DNA from 2 places in the Halioxenophilus aromaticivorans genome. Region 2 is predicted to be linked to the other one. Evidence: predicted binding sites of a transcription regulator. Region 2 holds the regulator's gene; the other holds the start of a gene.
What was found. The regulator sigma-54, encoded in region 2, starts transcription at its own class of promoters, with help from an activator protein. The targets are predictions, from matches to a motif close to GTTGGCACGNNNNTNGNNT.
Positions count from the first base shown of each region.

Region 1: ACGHM3_RS22880 (TorF family putative porin) is a predicted target of sigma-54. The motif match lies at 1,830-1,848, and genes of this name have one in related genera.

Region 1 is NZ_AP031496.1:5,384,825-5,392,445, forward strand. Features, by position in the region: gene ACGHM3_RS22870 (ammonium transporter) at 1-458, opposite strand, end outside; gene glnK (P-II family nitrogen regulator) at 530-868, opposite strand; gene ACGHM3_RS22880 (TorF family putative porin) at 1,039-1,755, opposite strand; gene ACGHM3_RS22885 (accessory factor UbiK family protein) at 2,260-2,460, shown strand; gene ACGHM3_RS22890 (glutamine synthetase beta-grasp domain-containing protein) at 2,649-3,668, opposite strand; gene ACGHM3_RS22895 (PP2C family serine/threonine-protein phosphatase) at 3,950-4,726, opposite strand; gene ACGHM3_RS22900 (serine/threonine-protein kinase) at 4,911-5,861, opposite strand; gene ACGHM3_RS22905 (YifB family Mg chelatase-like AAA ATPase) at 6,114-7,604, shown strand.
Region 2 is NZ_AP031496.1:4,183,390-4,191,010, reverse strand. Features, by position in the region: gene yjgA (ribosome biogenesis factor YjgA) at 1-470, opposite strand, end outside; gene mgtE (magnesium transporter) at 529-1,902, opposite strand; gene ACGHM3_RS17975 (HPr family phosphocarrier protein) at 2,352-2,621, opposite strand; gene rapZ (RNase adapter RapZ) at 2,649-3,509, opposite strand; gene ACGHM3_RS17965 (PTS sugar transporter subunit IIA) at 3,525-3,983, opposite strand; gene hpf (ribosome hibernation-promoting factor, HPF/YfiA family) at 3,980-4,270, opposite strand; gene ACGHM3_RS17955 (RNA polymerase factor sigma-54) at 4,511-6,169, opposite strand; gene lptB (LPS export ABC transporter ATP-binding protein) at 6,462-7,187, opposite strand; gene lptA (lipopolysaccharide transport periplasmic protein LptA) at 7,207-7,621, opposite strand, start outside.

The DNA.
Region 1 (7,621 bases), 1.2 Mb from region 2:
CCCCAGGTCCAACCACCCTCCATTGGGTAAATCAAGCCAGTCATTGCTACAGCGAATATTAAAAAAGCCCATAGTTTCATCCGTTCTGCAACTGCACCAGATACAATAGACATGGCGGTAGCTACAAACACCACCTGGAAGAAAAAGTCCGCTGAAGGCGCATAAGTGTCTTCAAACTCAGCAACACCATCACCGGTTATGCCAGAAAGGAAAGGTACAGCGCCGTGCAATCCATCTTCACCACCATACATAATCCAGTAGCCACACACCAGGAACATAGTGCAAGCAATAGCAAATAGAGCTACGTTCTTAGTTAAAATTTCTGTGGTATTTTTAGCCCGTACCAAGCCGGACTCAAGCATGGCGAAGCCAGCCGCCATCCACATTACCAGCGCGCCTGACACCAAGAAATAAAAGGTGTCTAAGGCATACTGGAGTTCAAAAATGTTGTTTTCCATAGTGGATCTCCAAGATTCTTACGTCTAACTATCCTGTCTTTCAAACAGCGGTTATCGGGAATTGCAGGGCCCTATAGGGCATCTTCGCCGGTTTCACCTGTTCGAATACGAATAACTTGTTCGAGGTTACAAATAAAGATTTTACCGTCGCCGATTTTGCCGCTGTGCGATGCCTTGCTCACAGCTTCTACTACGGCTTCGAGCTGATCGTCGGAAACCGCTACTTCCAATTTGGTTTTAGGCAAAAAGTCCACAACGTACTCCGCTCCACGGTAGAGCTCGGTGTGACCTTTCTGACGACCAAATCCTTTAACTTCGGTAACAGTAATACCCTGTACACCAATGTCGGATAGCGCTTCACGAACGGCATCAAGTTTGAATGGTTTAATAACAGCTGTTACTAATTTCATGCCTTCCCCCTGGTTTTGTAGTGCGGGCGATTGTTGTACAACTCACCCTACTGGTAGACGTAAGGCATGCCCTACGCCAAAAACTGCTTTGTTATCAGCCGGCTGGCTGAAAAGGGGCGGCCGCTTGCGCTAACCACCCCTCAACACTATCCATTATTCAATGGACTAACTTAGAAACCTTTGGCCCAAGTTACGAAGAACAGAGGCTGGTCGGCATTTTCATTGTTGCTGAAGCCAACGTTAGGGTCGGCAGCGCCCTCTTCCGCCAAGCTAACGGAGAAAGCGAAGTCGCCCCAGTCGCCGTAGGATTTGCCCAGGTCAACTTGAACGTGGCCGTAGCTTTCTAGGACAGCACCGTCGTTATCTACGCCATCATTGTCGAAGTCGTAGTAACCCGCAGTCAGGCCCAGGCTCCAATCGTTGCCCAGGTCGAAGCTAGCACCGGCGTACAGGTAAACGTCACCTTCTACGAAAGGCATGCCGTCGCCCCAATCACTGTGGATGGTGTAAGCCATACCGAAAGACAGGATGTCGTAGGAGAAATCTAAAGTGATTTCACCGAAGTTGTAGTCATCTACTGTAGGGTAGGCGTACAACAGGTAGCCGATGCTGTAACCGAAGTCACCAGCTTCACCCGCGAAGCCCGCGTACAGGTCAAGCTCGCCGCCACCGTAACCGGTGTTAGAAGCCCAAGCGCCTGCGTAAAAACCGCTCTCGTCGGCGTAGTCGATACCACCAGATACGGAAGACCCGTAGTAGGTTTGAGAAACGCCACGCCATACATAGTCACTGGAAACCGCAATGTTGGTGGTTACTTCAGCTTGGGTGGTGGCGCTGAAAGCAACGGCTGCTACGGCAGTGGCTAATACTGTTTTTACTAATTTCATTCGTTTGTCTCCAAATGTGTGCTCTATGTCTTGTCTGGGTAGGGAACTTTCCGCCCCCGCACCCGTCGCCAAACTAGCACTTGATGTGCCAAACCGATTTTTCGCAATAAAATCATAAGGTTAAGCTGAAAAAGACCTAAAACGGTCCGTCTGACAGGGGGGAATGATAAGAATGCGCGCCATGTAACGGTGCCAAAACCCCACCCAAGCACCACAATAAAGCACCAACATGAAGTTCCAGCGTCAAAAATGAACAAAATCTGAAAATCAACGGTGATTTACATTTTTTTCCTCACCAAAACTCACCGCCAGCCTGCTTTCTGACGGATAATTGGCCAGCACTTGACAGTCCAGTCCAGAAAAAACGACACCCATTTGTGCACAAACATTGTCGGTTGATTTTGTAGCACCATTTTTGACCACTTGGCGCGAAAAGCATCCTAGTGAGGATCGATGACACCGCAAGAGTGTCCACCAAGCACGCCTTGCCGTACACTAAGGCCTATGAAAACGCCCCTCAGCACCAATATCGCCCAGAAACTAATCAAACGCTTGGCCCAAGAGCACAACCTGGTCACTCGCGAAGAGTTCGATGCCCAGGCACGCCTGCTGGCCGCCTCGGAAGCCAAAATTCAAGAACTGGAAAATCTGATAGACGAATTAGAAAAACAGATGCCGCCTAATCAGCAAACGGCGCCTCAGTAGTCAATACTGCATTAATCAGTACACAATGGTCATCGCCTGAAACCAAATCGAGCGGCGCGTGCTCTAGCCAGCATTTTACGGTTCCACCACTCAGTGTTCGCTGCGCGATTTTTAAGAACACATTGCCTAAAACAAAAAAACCGGAGCCAAGGCCCCGGTTTTTTGTACCACTTAACAGCAGGGCTTTATTACTTGGCCATGGCTTCGTTGGTGGTTTTTACAATCGCTGCAGCCACTTTGTATGGATCAGCGTTAGACGCAGGACGACGATCTTCCAAACGACCTTTCCAACCGTCTTCTACAGTACCTACCGGGATACGGATAGAAGCACCACGGTCAGATACGCCGTAGCTGAACTCATCGATGGCTTGAGTTTCGTGCTTACCAGTCAAACGCTGGTCGTTGTCTGCACCGTACACGCTGATGTGACGCTCGATGTTTTTACCAAACTCTTCACAGATTTTGGTGAAGATTTCTTCTTTTCCAGAATCGCGCATGGCGCCATTGGAGAAGTTTGCGTGCATACCAGAGCCATTCCAGTCGGTATCGCCCAGAGGTTTTGGCCCCCACTCGATGGACAGACCATACTTCTCACCTACACGCTCCAGCAGGTAGCGGCTCAACCAGATTTCGTCACCGGCGCGCTTAGCGCTTTTGGCAAAGATTTGGTATTCCCACTGGCCAGCAGCAACCTCGGCGTTGATACCCTCAACGTTCAAGCCAGCTTCTAAGCACATATCGAAGTGCTCGTCGATCATTTCACGACAGTAGGCGTTTTTGGCGCCAACTGAGCAGTAGTAAGGGCCCTGTGGTGCAGGATAGCCATTGGCTGGGAAGCCAGGTGGCAAGTTGGTGATTGGATCCCACAGGAAGTATTCCTGCTCGAAACCGAACCAGAAATCGTCATCGTCGTCTGCTTCGTCGATGGTGGCGCGACCGTTAGAAACGTGAGCAGTGCCATCCGCATTCAGCACTTCGGTCATTACCAAGTAAGCATTTTTGCGGTCTGGGTCTGGAATAATGAAAACTGGCTTTAGTAGACAATCTGAAGCGTTGCCCTCGGCTTGCTCGGTAGAACTACCGTCGAATGACCACATTGGACACTCTTCCAAAGTACCGCCGAAGTTGTTACGGACCATAGTTTTGCTGCGCAGGCTTTGGGTTGGTTGGTAACCGTCTAGCCAGATGTATTCCAACTTGCTTTTCATGTTGAATTTCACTCCAAATGTGTATCTTCAGATTGTATGTTGTAGCGGTCGTTAAAAGCAGAATCTATTCCAACCCTTGTACCGGAACGACAAACGAGAAAGGCATGGAGGAAAAACACGTCAAAGAGCCCCAAACCATGGGGCTTTGACGACAGCACAGAGGGAAATACCAGCAAACCAACCAAGCCCAGCCCGCGGCACCACGGAACCACTTTGGTGCAGTAAAAAAAGGATTGCACCAATTTGGTCCTAAAGATGCGCAACCTGCCACTTTGGAGCGGCTAGCCCGGCGAGGACACGTCCACCACCAAGGACGTGGTGTTGTCATGACCGCCTCGATCCAAGGCCAGCCCTTCTACGCACTCCAGCACCTCGGGTGGTGTCGCGAGCATCATAGCTGCTCTAATTTCGTGCGCGTCCAAATCTTTGAATGCACCGTCAGTACACAACAGAAAACGGTCAGAAGCCTGCACTGATTGGTAACACAGTTGCGGACACACTTCTCGATGTACACCCACCGCTCGCGTTAGGACGTGGGCAGATTGCAGCGTTTGCGCACCATCTTGCGGCGGTTTTCCCTGGGTTCGCTGCTGCTCGGCAAGATTGTGATCGATGGTGAGCTGTTCTAACTCGCCAGCGCGCAAACGGTAAATACGGCTGTCCCCGGCCCAGACCAACAGGCCGTGGCTATCTACAATGTGCAGCAACGCCAGGGTGGTGCCGATACGCTTGCCACGAAACGCCTTGTGGCAAGTATCGTGGGCTTGGTTAATTATGGCGTGCAGGCTGGCTAAGCAGGCCTCCAATGTGGCGCCGGTTTGGTATTCCTGCAGCGCGCGAAGGGTGACTTTACTGGCGTGATCGCCTCGATTTAAACCACCCATACCATCGGCCACCGCCCAAAGCTGAGACTCACCGTGCTCTAAATAGGCGTCCTCATTCACCCAGCGCACACGGCCCACATGGCTGCGGCCGAGGCTACAGAAACGAAACGTCTGCGGCGTGGGCAGGGGTAAAAGCTCTGAGTTGAGCTGTTCAACGAGGGTTGGGTTATTCAATGGTTGGCCTTGGTGATTATTCGCCGAATTCGCCGTCTAAGCGATTCGGTTATCTATCTTCTATTAATACGCTCGGTATAAAGACGCAAATAAAGACATGAAGTTAGTTACAAAAACTGTGCCTTATAGCGCTCTTCTTTTTACCTAGGTGTTGGTTTCAAAACATCGCCCTGCGTGGTAACAATCAGCAGTAGATACCCTCGCGCAGCAAGCGAATAAATTCATCCACACTTTCGGGCCGCTGGGCTGGGTCTTTTTCCAGGCACTGCATGGTCAAATCCACCAAACCCTGTGGCAATTTGCCACCCGCGGGCGATTTGGGAACCGCCGGTGCGGCACTGCGCACGTCGTCTATCACTCGCCGCACAACATCCCCTTGAAAGGGCGTCTCGCCGGACAAGGTTTCGTAGAGCACGGCACCCAAGCTGTATACGTCCGAGGCGAAACTGATGGCAGGGTCGCGGTCTACTTGCTCCGGCGACATGTACATCACCGTACCCTGTAATTTTTCCTCACCGGTCATGCCCACCGCTGCGCTCACCTCATCGACGACAAGATCCACAACCTGGGCCTCATCGACTTGCTTGGGCCAGACCTTGGCTAAGCCCCAATCCAACAGCAGCACTTCACCGTAGGCGCCTACCAATATGTTATCGGGCTTTATATCTCGGTGTAGTACCCCACGAGAATGGGCATAGGCCAGGGCGCTAGCCACCTTTTGGATGACCTCACTGAGCTGGGTTAAATCGTAGCGTTCGCGGTAATGTAAAACCTCCCGTAGGGTATAACCATGGACCAACTTCATGGTGAAGTAGTATTGGCCACGGCCATCTCGGCCCAGCTCATAGGTGGGCATGGTATTGGGGTGCTGCAGGCGGGCGGAAATGCGAGCTTCGCGCAGTAATCGCAGGTTTTCCACCTCGCTTTTCACAAACTCTGGGCGCAGGGATTTGTAGCACACCGTACGCCGCAGATGTAAATCCATGCAGGATTGAATGATCGATTTACCGCCGTTAGCAATCGCCGAAAAATACGCATAGCGGGTTTTAGGGTTGAGCTTTTCAGGCAGGGGCGCGTCGGTGTCTTCAACGTAGATAGGCCCATGGCTATTTTTTTGTTCTTTAAATTCCAACATAGCGTCTCACCGTGGATAGGTAGCCCAATGCCAACAGCATAACTGGCATGGCGCGATTGTGACCAGCGTCGAATACTCACCAGCAAAAATCCATTAACCTAAAGCTCTGGCATGGCACACGGACGTGCATCCAAATAACCTATGCCGGTTATTGATCCCGCGCCACACGCCCGCAAGGAAGCCTTTTAAGGATAAAACTCGCCAACAAAGGACGTTTCGGCAGTACCCCAAGGTACGCCGGCGACAATAACTATGTCTCTCGCCACTGTCCACACCCGCGCCTTACTGGGCGTTGAATCACCTCCGGTCACGGTGGAAGTACACTTATCCGGCGGCCTTCCTGGCCTTACCATGGTGGGCCTACCTGAAACCGCCGTGAAAGAATCCCGCGAACGGGTGCGCAGCGCGCTGCTGAATTGCCATTTTGAATTCCCTGCCCGTCGCATCACCATTAACCTGGCACCGGCGGATTTACCCAAAGAGGGCGGCCGCTACGATTTAGCCATCGCCCTGGGTATTCTGGTCGCCTCCAATCAGCTGCCTATCACCGTTCTCAACAACACCGAAGTCTTGGGAGAGCTTACCTTGGGCGGAGAAATCCGCCCGGTGCAGGGGGCTATCTCTGCGGCCATGGCAGTAAAGCACTGTGGCCGCCGGTTGGTGCTGCCCGCCGACAATGCCCAGGAGGCCAGCTTGGTATCGCAATTGGACTGCGCCTATGCCAAGGATTTGCTTAGCCTGTGTGCACACCTGCGCGGTGAGCACCGCCTGCCGGAGTTTGCACCCATTGCCGAGCATGTAAATGACCGCCAAGCCCCGGACATGAGCGAAGTGAAAGGCCAAGAACTAGCCAAACGCGCTTTAGAGGTGGCCGCCGCCGGTGGCCACAATTTGTTGTATTTTGGCCCACCGGGCACCGGTAAAACCTTATTGGCTCAGCGCCTACCGGGCATTTTACCTCCGCTAACCGAGCACCAGGCGCTCAGCGTTGCGGCCATTTATTCCGTGGCTGGGTTACATCGCCAACAACATTTTTGCCCACCCATTCGCCACCCCCACCACACCGCCTCGGCGGTGGCCTTGGTGGGCGGCGGCAGTAACCCCAAACCCGGCGAAATATCGCTGGCCCACAGTGGCGTGTTGTTTTTGGACGAATTACCCGAGTTTCAGCGATCCGTATTGGAAGTCATGCGCGAGCCGTTGGAGAACGGCCGCATTGATATCGCCCGCGCCAACCGGCAGGTGAGCTACCCGGCCGCATTCCAGTTGATTGCCGCCATGAACCCCTGCCCCTGCGGGCATTACCCCGAGCCACGTTGTTCCTGCACCCCGGATCAAGTGCGCCGCTACCGCAGTAAAATCTCCGGGCCATTGTTAGACCGCATCGATCTACACGTGGCTGTCATCAATCAGCCGCCCAGCCGATTGCAGCAATTGCCCGGAGGCGATAGCAGCGGGGTAATTCGGCAGAGAGTTATCGCCGCGCGGCAGCGGCAGGTCGATCGCCAGGGCGTTAGCAATGCCCATTTGGCAGGCCGCAATCTGGACCAACACTGCGCTATTGACGCACCATCGGCGCAGTTTTTAGAACAGGCCACGGTAAAGCTCGGCTTGTCCGCGCGGGCTTACCACCGTATTTTGCGGGTGGCTCGTACGCTGGCCGATTTAGCCCTGAGCGATACCGTACAGCGTAGCCACCTGGCCGAGGCCATAGGCTACCGGCAATTGGACCGCACTCAATAGGTGTTTAGAAAACCCAA
Region 2 (7,621 bases):
TTTTTATGGGCGGGGCTGTGGATTTCTTCGGCTGGCAGCTTTTGACAGTTGCGTATCAACGAGCGCAATTGCTGGCGGTCGGCCTCGTAATACTGCGCTAAGAACTCTGCTAGAGCATCCGGCTCTTGGATTAGGCGGTGGCTCCATTGCTCACTGTGTTGCAATAGCTGGTGGCTGTTGTTGGTCTCGGCGTTGAGGCTATCCAGTGCGGCGATGATGTCATCACCGTTGCTGTTGCGGATCAGCTTGCCAATGAACTGAATCTGTCGTTTGCGGGCCGCGTTGGCTCGCATGGTGCGGGCCTGGGTTACCGCCGACAGTAATTCGTCCGACAGCGGCAGCCGGGCCAATTGTTGATCGCTCAACTGGGTCAATTCCTCGCCCAAATCCTGGTACGCGTGGGAGGCCTTCTTCAGCTGGGTTTTACTGGGGCCGAGATCAAACTCTTCGTCTTCTGGGATATCGTTCATGGTAGCCACTGGCGTTGTGCAGGCAGCAGCCCACAGCTACCGCCCTAAATTAGCGAAATTAAGCATAAAAATAGGTGGCCAGGCCCAAAAATGCGGAGAAGCCAACCACGTCGGTAACGGTGGTTAGCGCAACACCACCCGCTAAGGCCGGGTCGATACGCATGGCTTTCAATATAATAGGCAACAGGGCACCTGCCAGGGCGGCAAAGATTAAATTGATCACCATGGCGGCGGCGATGATACCGGCAATGGTGGTATCGTTAAACCACCAACCTGCTACACCGGCCATCAAAGCGGCCCAAATTAATCCATTAAACAACCCAATCTGAAACTCTCTGCTCAACAGCCAGGATAAGTTGGCCCGGCCAATATGGCCCAAGGCCATACCGCGAATCACTACCGTGAGGGTTTGGCTGCCGGCTACGCCGCCCATACTGGCCACAATGGGCATCAGTACCGCCAGGGCAACCACCTTATCTATGGTGCCTTGGAATAGGTTGATCACCGATGACGCGATAATCGCCGTCAACAGATTAATACCCAACCAAATGGCCCGGCGAGGCGCGGTTTTGGCCACCGAGGCGAAGGTATCGGCGTCTTCTTCCAAACCGGCCATGCTCATCAGCGAGTGGTCCGCGCCCTCCCGGATAACGTCCACTACGTCATCAATGGTGATCCTTCCCAGCACCCGCTGTTCGTCGTCAATCACCGGCGCCATCACCCAGTCGTGCTGCTCAAACAGTTTGGCGACTTCTTTATCGGGCATGGAGAAATGCAAGGCCGTGACGTCGGTATCCATAACCTCACGTACGGTCATGTTCGGGTCCGAGGTGAGTACCTTCAGAATGGGCAAAAGCCCCAGAAAAATATCTTTCCGATTAACCACCACCAAATAATAGGTGGAGTGAGGCAATTCTTCGTGGCGGCGCAGGTAACGCAGTACCACGTCCAGGGTGAGGTCGGGCCGCACGGTAATGACGTCCGGGTCCATCAAGCCGCCGGCGGTGTCTTCCTCGTAGGAGAGGATCGATTCTACCCGCTCACGATTTTGCGTCGACATGGCTGCCAACACTTCTTGAATAACCGCATCTGGCAATGTTTGCAAAATATCGGCGACGTTATCGGCTTCCAACTCTTCGGTCATGGCCGCCAGGTCAGAGGAGTCCATATCCGATAGCAGCTGGGCGCGCACGTTATCCGCCAGTTCCTGGATGACCTCGCCTTCTTGGTCTTTATCTACCAACTCCCACAGTACTACCCGGCGCTGTGGCGGAGACGACTCTAGAAGGTGCGCGATGGCGGTGGGTTGTAAACCGTTGAGCATGCGGCGAATGGAGCTCAGTGCACCGCTGTCTAATGCTTCTTGAACCAAAGCCAGTTTGTTCTGAGTTTGGTTTGAGAGTACTTCTGCGCTGTTAGTTTGATTGGCCATGGGTGGGGCAACTCTCAATCAATGCGTGGCTAGGTGTGGTCGGAGGTGTTCACTGCTTAGGCGTGGCTTGATGTTCTCAAGCGCCTACATAGGAAATTAAAGGTGCAGTAAAAACAAGGGTTTAGTTTAGTAATGTCCTGAGGACAAACACAAGCACGATTTGCCTAACTCCGACTAATTTACAAGAAAAAACCGCTTGTGGTCGGTCTCATAGCCTTAATTGGCTAACGCCTGGAAAAAACAAAAAAATAACAGCTTTTTATTTCGGTTATACGTCGGCCACGCGAAACGATCATCGCGCCTTGTCAGGTTAAGGCTAAGTAATCGTTTTCAGTTGGCTCGCAGTGCTTACCACTAAGTGTAGCTGGTGATCAGAGGTAAGGGGCAAGCAAGGCAAACTTTTGAGCGTTTTATTAAGGATTTAGTTTTTAGGCTATAGATTTTAGCGCTTAGCTATCTTCACCGAATTTATTGCTGAATAGGGCTTTGATTCGATCGATGGCGTTTTGCTCGTCGCAGCCTGTGGCGGTGAGTGTAATTTCAGAATTAACCGTAGCGGCCAATAAAAGTATGGACATGACACTTTTGCAGTCGGCGGTTTTACCATCAAACTCTATATGAATATCTGAGTCGAAAGTGAGTGCGGTTTTGACCAGTTTGGTCGCAGCGCGGGCGTGAAGGCCGCGGCTGTTGATGATGGTGAGGGTTTCTTGCAGCATAGCGCTCTTATAGTTATCGGTTGGGCATCAGTGCAGGTCTCGATGACGCACAAGTACGTCGGTTTGCAGTGGGTTACTGGGTTCCTCCCGAAATTGTTTTGCTAATTGATTGCATAGGTAAACCGAGCGGTGCTGGCCGCCGGTGCAGCCCACTGCCACGGTGATATAACTGCGATTAGAGGCCGCGTAGTGGGGTAGCCATTTGCGTACATAGGTTTTTATGTCGTCTAGCATCTCTGCCACCAGCGGTTCTTGACTTAAAAACTCGATCACTTTGTCGTCGTTGCCGCTACAGGCTCTTAGCTCTGGCACCCAATAGGGGTTAGGCAGGCAACGGGCGTCAAAAATTAAATCCGCTTCGGCGGGCACGCCGCGCTTAAACCCAAAAGACTGAAATTGCACAGCCAGGTCCATGTGCTCGGCGCCGGTCACCGCTTTGCGAATCAAGTCGCGCAGTGCGTGTAGGCTTAAATTGCTGGTGTCGATTACTAAGTCGGCGTGGTCCACCACCGGAGTCAGCAGTTCGGATTCCTGGATGATGGCATCTTTAAGGCCCACATCAACGCTGGTTAAAGGATGCTTGCGTCGCGTTTCGCTGAAGCGTCTGAGCAGAATGTCGTCCCGAGAATCGAGAAAGATCACCTGTACCGATTGGCACTGGCTTTTTAATTGTTGGTACAGTGCTGGGAAATTGGCCAGTTGGCCCAGGTTGCTGCGCGCATCCAGGGTCACCGCACAGCGCAGCTCAGTATCATCGGTGGTATCTACCAAGTGGCTCAGCAGAGCCACGGGCAGGTTGTCTATGCAGGTCATGCCAGCATCCTCGAGCACCCTCAGGGCGCTGCTAATACCGGAGCCAGAGCGACCACTGATGATGACAAGTTGCATGTGGTATCCCCGTTGTTAGTCGGCGCTAATCAATGTTTGGTAGAGTGTTTCGCTATCGTCGCACTGACGAATGCGTTGCATCAAATCGGGGTTGGAGAAGGTCCGCGCGATGGCGGCCAATGTTTGTAGGTGTGAATCGTCAGCTTCTTCAGGTACCAGCAGGGCAAAAATACAGTCCACCGGTGCATCGTCTATGGCATCGAAGTCGAGTTTGTCGCTGAGCTTGAAAAAGGCCCCTAAGGTACCGGAGCAGTTCTCTAAACGGCAGTGGGGTATGGCGATACCTTGGCCTATACCGGTAGAGCCTAATCGCTCACGGGCCATAAGACGGCGGAACAGCTCTTCGGCATCCAATACCGGTAGGTCTTCGGCAATGTGATTGGCTATGGTTTGCAGTGCGCGCTTTTTGCTAACGCCGTCCAAGCCGCATACGACACGGCTTGGAGCTAAAATGGAAGACAGTTTGGTGGTCATCGATGACTACTGATTTTCTCTTTGTGTTTGAGTAGCTGTCGGTCTAATTTGTCGGTTAGGCCGTCAATGGCAGCGTATAGATCTTCGGATTCACAGTTGGCGAAGAAGTCTCTACCGCTCACGTGGATGTTAGCTTCGGCTTTTTGCCGCATTTTTTCAACTGAGAGGGTGACGTTGGTGTTGGTTATCTGGCCGTGGTGTTTATCGAGGCGGGACAGCTTGTTGTTTACATAATCTTTAATTGAGTCGGTTAGTTCGACGTGATGCCCGCTAATAGTGATTTGCATTGCGTTTCCTCTTTGTCGATTTGGCCCTTGCAGATGTTGGGCCGGTTGGTTTTTTGGCGGCTGGGCCGCCTTTGCCACCACGTCGGCGATCCGGCGCGGTGAAAACCTGTTACTTCGCTGTTGTTCTTGATTTTTCTCTGTTGTTATTGTGAGTTTCGTTGGCACTAAAAATTCCAGTTTTTTAGTGCCTGGCAGGGGTAAATTACATCCCTGACTGTTTGCCGTGCTAATTGCTGATATTTACACCAGGCGCTTGCGTTCGTTAGACGCAGCAATGCCCAGAGATTCTCGGTATTTGGCGATGGTACGGCGCGCCACCTGAATACCCTGATCCGATAATAAGTTGGTGATTTTACTGTCGCTGAGCGGTTTTTTCGGGTCTTCCGCGGCAACCAGCTTTTTGATAATGGCGCGGATGGCCGTAGAGGAGCATTCGCCGCCGCCGTCGGTACTGACGTGGCTAGAAAAGAAATATTTCAGCTCAAATATGCCTTGGGGTGTATGCATATACTTTTGTGTAGTGACTCGAGAAATGGTCGATTCGTGCATGCCGACGTCTTCGGCAATATCGTGCAGAACCAATGGCTTCATCGCTTCAGGGCCATGGTCAAGGAAGCCGCGCTGCTTGTCAACGATACAGCTCGCCACTTTCAGCAAAGTTTCGTTACGGCTTTGCAGGCTTTTCAAAAACCAACGTGCCTCTTGCAAGTTGTCTCGAAGGAAGGTGTTGTCGTCGCTGCTATCCGCGCGCTTAACCAAGTTTGCGTAACTGTTGTTAATGCGAATTTTGGGCGCGATCTCTGGGTTCAGCTCTACGCTCCAACGATCGTCCTTTTTGCTGACAAATACATCCGGCACTATATAGGTGGTCTCGCTACTGCCAATCAATTCACCGGGGTGGGGAGTCAATTGCTGAATCAGCAAAATAGCCTGCTTCAATTCAGGCTCTTTCATCCGGCCGCGGCGCATAATTTGTTTATAGTCGCGGTTTCCCAATTGTGCCAGGTGTTCACGTACTACCAGCTTGGCGGAATTCAACGCCGGGGTATCCGCCGGGAACTGATTCAGCTGCACCAAAAGGCATTGGCCCAGGTCTTCACTGCACGAGCCAATAGGGTCAAACAGCTGCAAACGATGCTGTACGGCCAGTACTTCCTCAATGCTCAGGCTATCTTCGTCGTCTAAGTCGGTAGCGCTAGATACCACAGTTTCGGCTTCGGTAGCGGTGTCGCCATCCTCAAACGTTTCACTGTCTGCCGATAGCGCATCCTCTTTATCCGCTTCTGTCGTTTCGGCTTCAGATGGGCTGGATTGGCCGATCAAACCGAGGTAAATCTCTTCAATGGTGGAGGTTAACAAGCCACTGGGCGCCACGGCATCGATAATGTTCATGGCGATGCTGCGATCTTGATCTGACATGGGGGTTAAATTCAGTTGCCAGAGCAGATGCTCTTGCAGTGTCTCCGAGTTGTCAATTTGGCTATCAAAGTAGCTGTCATCGCGCTCTGGGCCGACGCTGCCGGAGCTGGAGGGGCCACTGCCTTGGTAGATATCGTCCCAATTGGTGTCGACGGGTAGGTCGTCGGGGATGTTGTCCTGCCAATCGTCGTTGCTATCGCTGGCGGTTTCTGTGTTGTTGTCGTCGCTTGTGTTTTCCGCAGCAGTGGCTTCAGTGGTGTTGGCGCCTTCTGAGTTGGCTTCGCCGCTGTCTTTGCTGTCACCGTCGCTGCCGGATTGATCTTCACCCTCTGTCATTTCCAACATGGGGTTGGATTCCAGCGCTTCTTGAATTTCTTGCTGTAGGTCGAGCGTGGAAAGCTGCAATAGGCGAATGGCCTGTTGCAGTTGGGGGGTCATGGTGAGCTGTTGACCGAGCTTAAGCTGTAGAGACTGCTTCATAATGCGGCTAATCGATCCGGTGTTGGTACGCCAAATAAAAATCTGGGCAGGGACTTTCCGCTGCCGTCTTGGCAGTGTAGTACCGAAACCGGTGAACGCGCAACAAATTTAAGCAATTTTTATGCCTAAAAATTATGTGTTTTGTGTGAAGAAAATATAAGGAGATTTGGCGGATCAATCCACCGGGAGAAAGGTGCCTGTTAGGCGGCTTTGGGCGCACTAGAAAAGGGCGCTACCCCGGTATAGTCGCGCATAATTGGCCTCGCGTAAAGGGGCAGGGCAATTTGCTTCGTTAAAGGTGAAATTTATCCCCCAGGTAGGTATCACGCACCAATTGGTTGGCCAGTACCTCTTGGGGTTTACCCTCGGCAATGATTTGTCCGCCGCCGACGATATACGCCTTTTCGCAGATATCCAGGGTTTCGCGCACATTGTGGTCGGTGATTAACACGCCGATACCGCGGCTGCGCAGATGTTCAATAATGTTTTTGATATCAGACACCGATATCGGGTCGACCCCTGCAAAGGGCTCGTCCAATAAGATAAAGCGCGGCTCCGCCGCCAGGGCGCGAGCGATTTCTACACGCCGGCGCTCACCACCAGACAGGGCCATGCCCGGGCTGTCTTGCACATGGGTGACGTGGAATTCCTCCAGCAGTTGCTGGCATTTGTCCAGTCGCTGCTGTTTGTTGAGGTCGGCCCGTGTCTCTAAAATCGCCAGGAGATTATCACGTACGCTGAGCTTACGAAAAATCGATGCTTCTTGCGGTAGGTAGCCCAGCCCCTTGCGTGCTCTGCCGTGCATTGGCAGACTCGAAATTTCTTCGTCGTTTAAAAAAACTTGGCCGTTGTCTGCCGGCACCAGCCCCGCGATCATGTAAAAACAGGTGGTTTTACCGGCGCCGTTGGGGCCGAGTAGGCCGACCACTTGGCCGGTGTTTACTTCCAATGAAACGTCTGTCACCACGGGGCGTCCGCGGTAAGCCTTGGCGAGATGTTGTGCGCTGAGTTTGGCCATGAAATCTAGCTGAAGTCGGTTATTTGGGGTCGTTTGGGATAGCGTCGCTGTTGTCGGATTCCGATGTCGGCGGGTTGGTTGTTCGGGCATTGCTAGGTGGAATAATAATATTCACCCGATTGTCACCGCTGGCTTCTGCCATAGACTGATTGATGTCGTAACGAATCAAATCGCTGGTTATGACCGAACCATCCTGATCAATGCTGGCGCGCTCTTTTAAGTTAATGACTTCGTCGCCAACACTGTATTCGATACGGTTGGCTTTGGCGGTTACCTGGCTTTGCTCTGGGTTGGGTATTTGGTGAAGCACAGCCGGCGTGCCCACTGCCAGGATATCGCGTATACCGTTGTCGTTGTAATTGATGGTAATGGTGTCGGCGGCAATGGACAGCGAGCCTTGGCTGAGTAGGGCGTTGCCAACAAATTCCGTCACA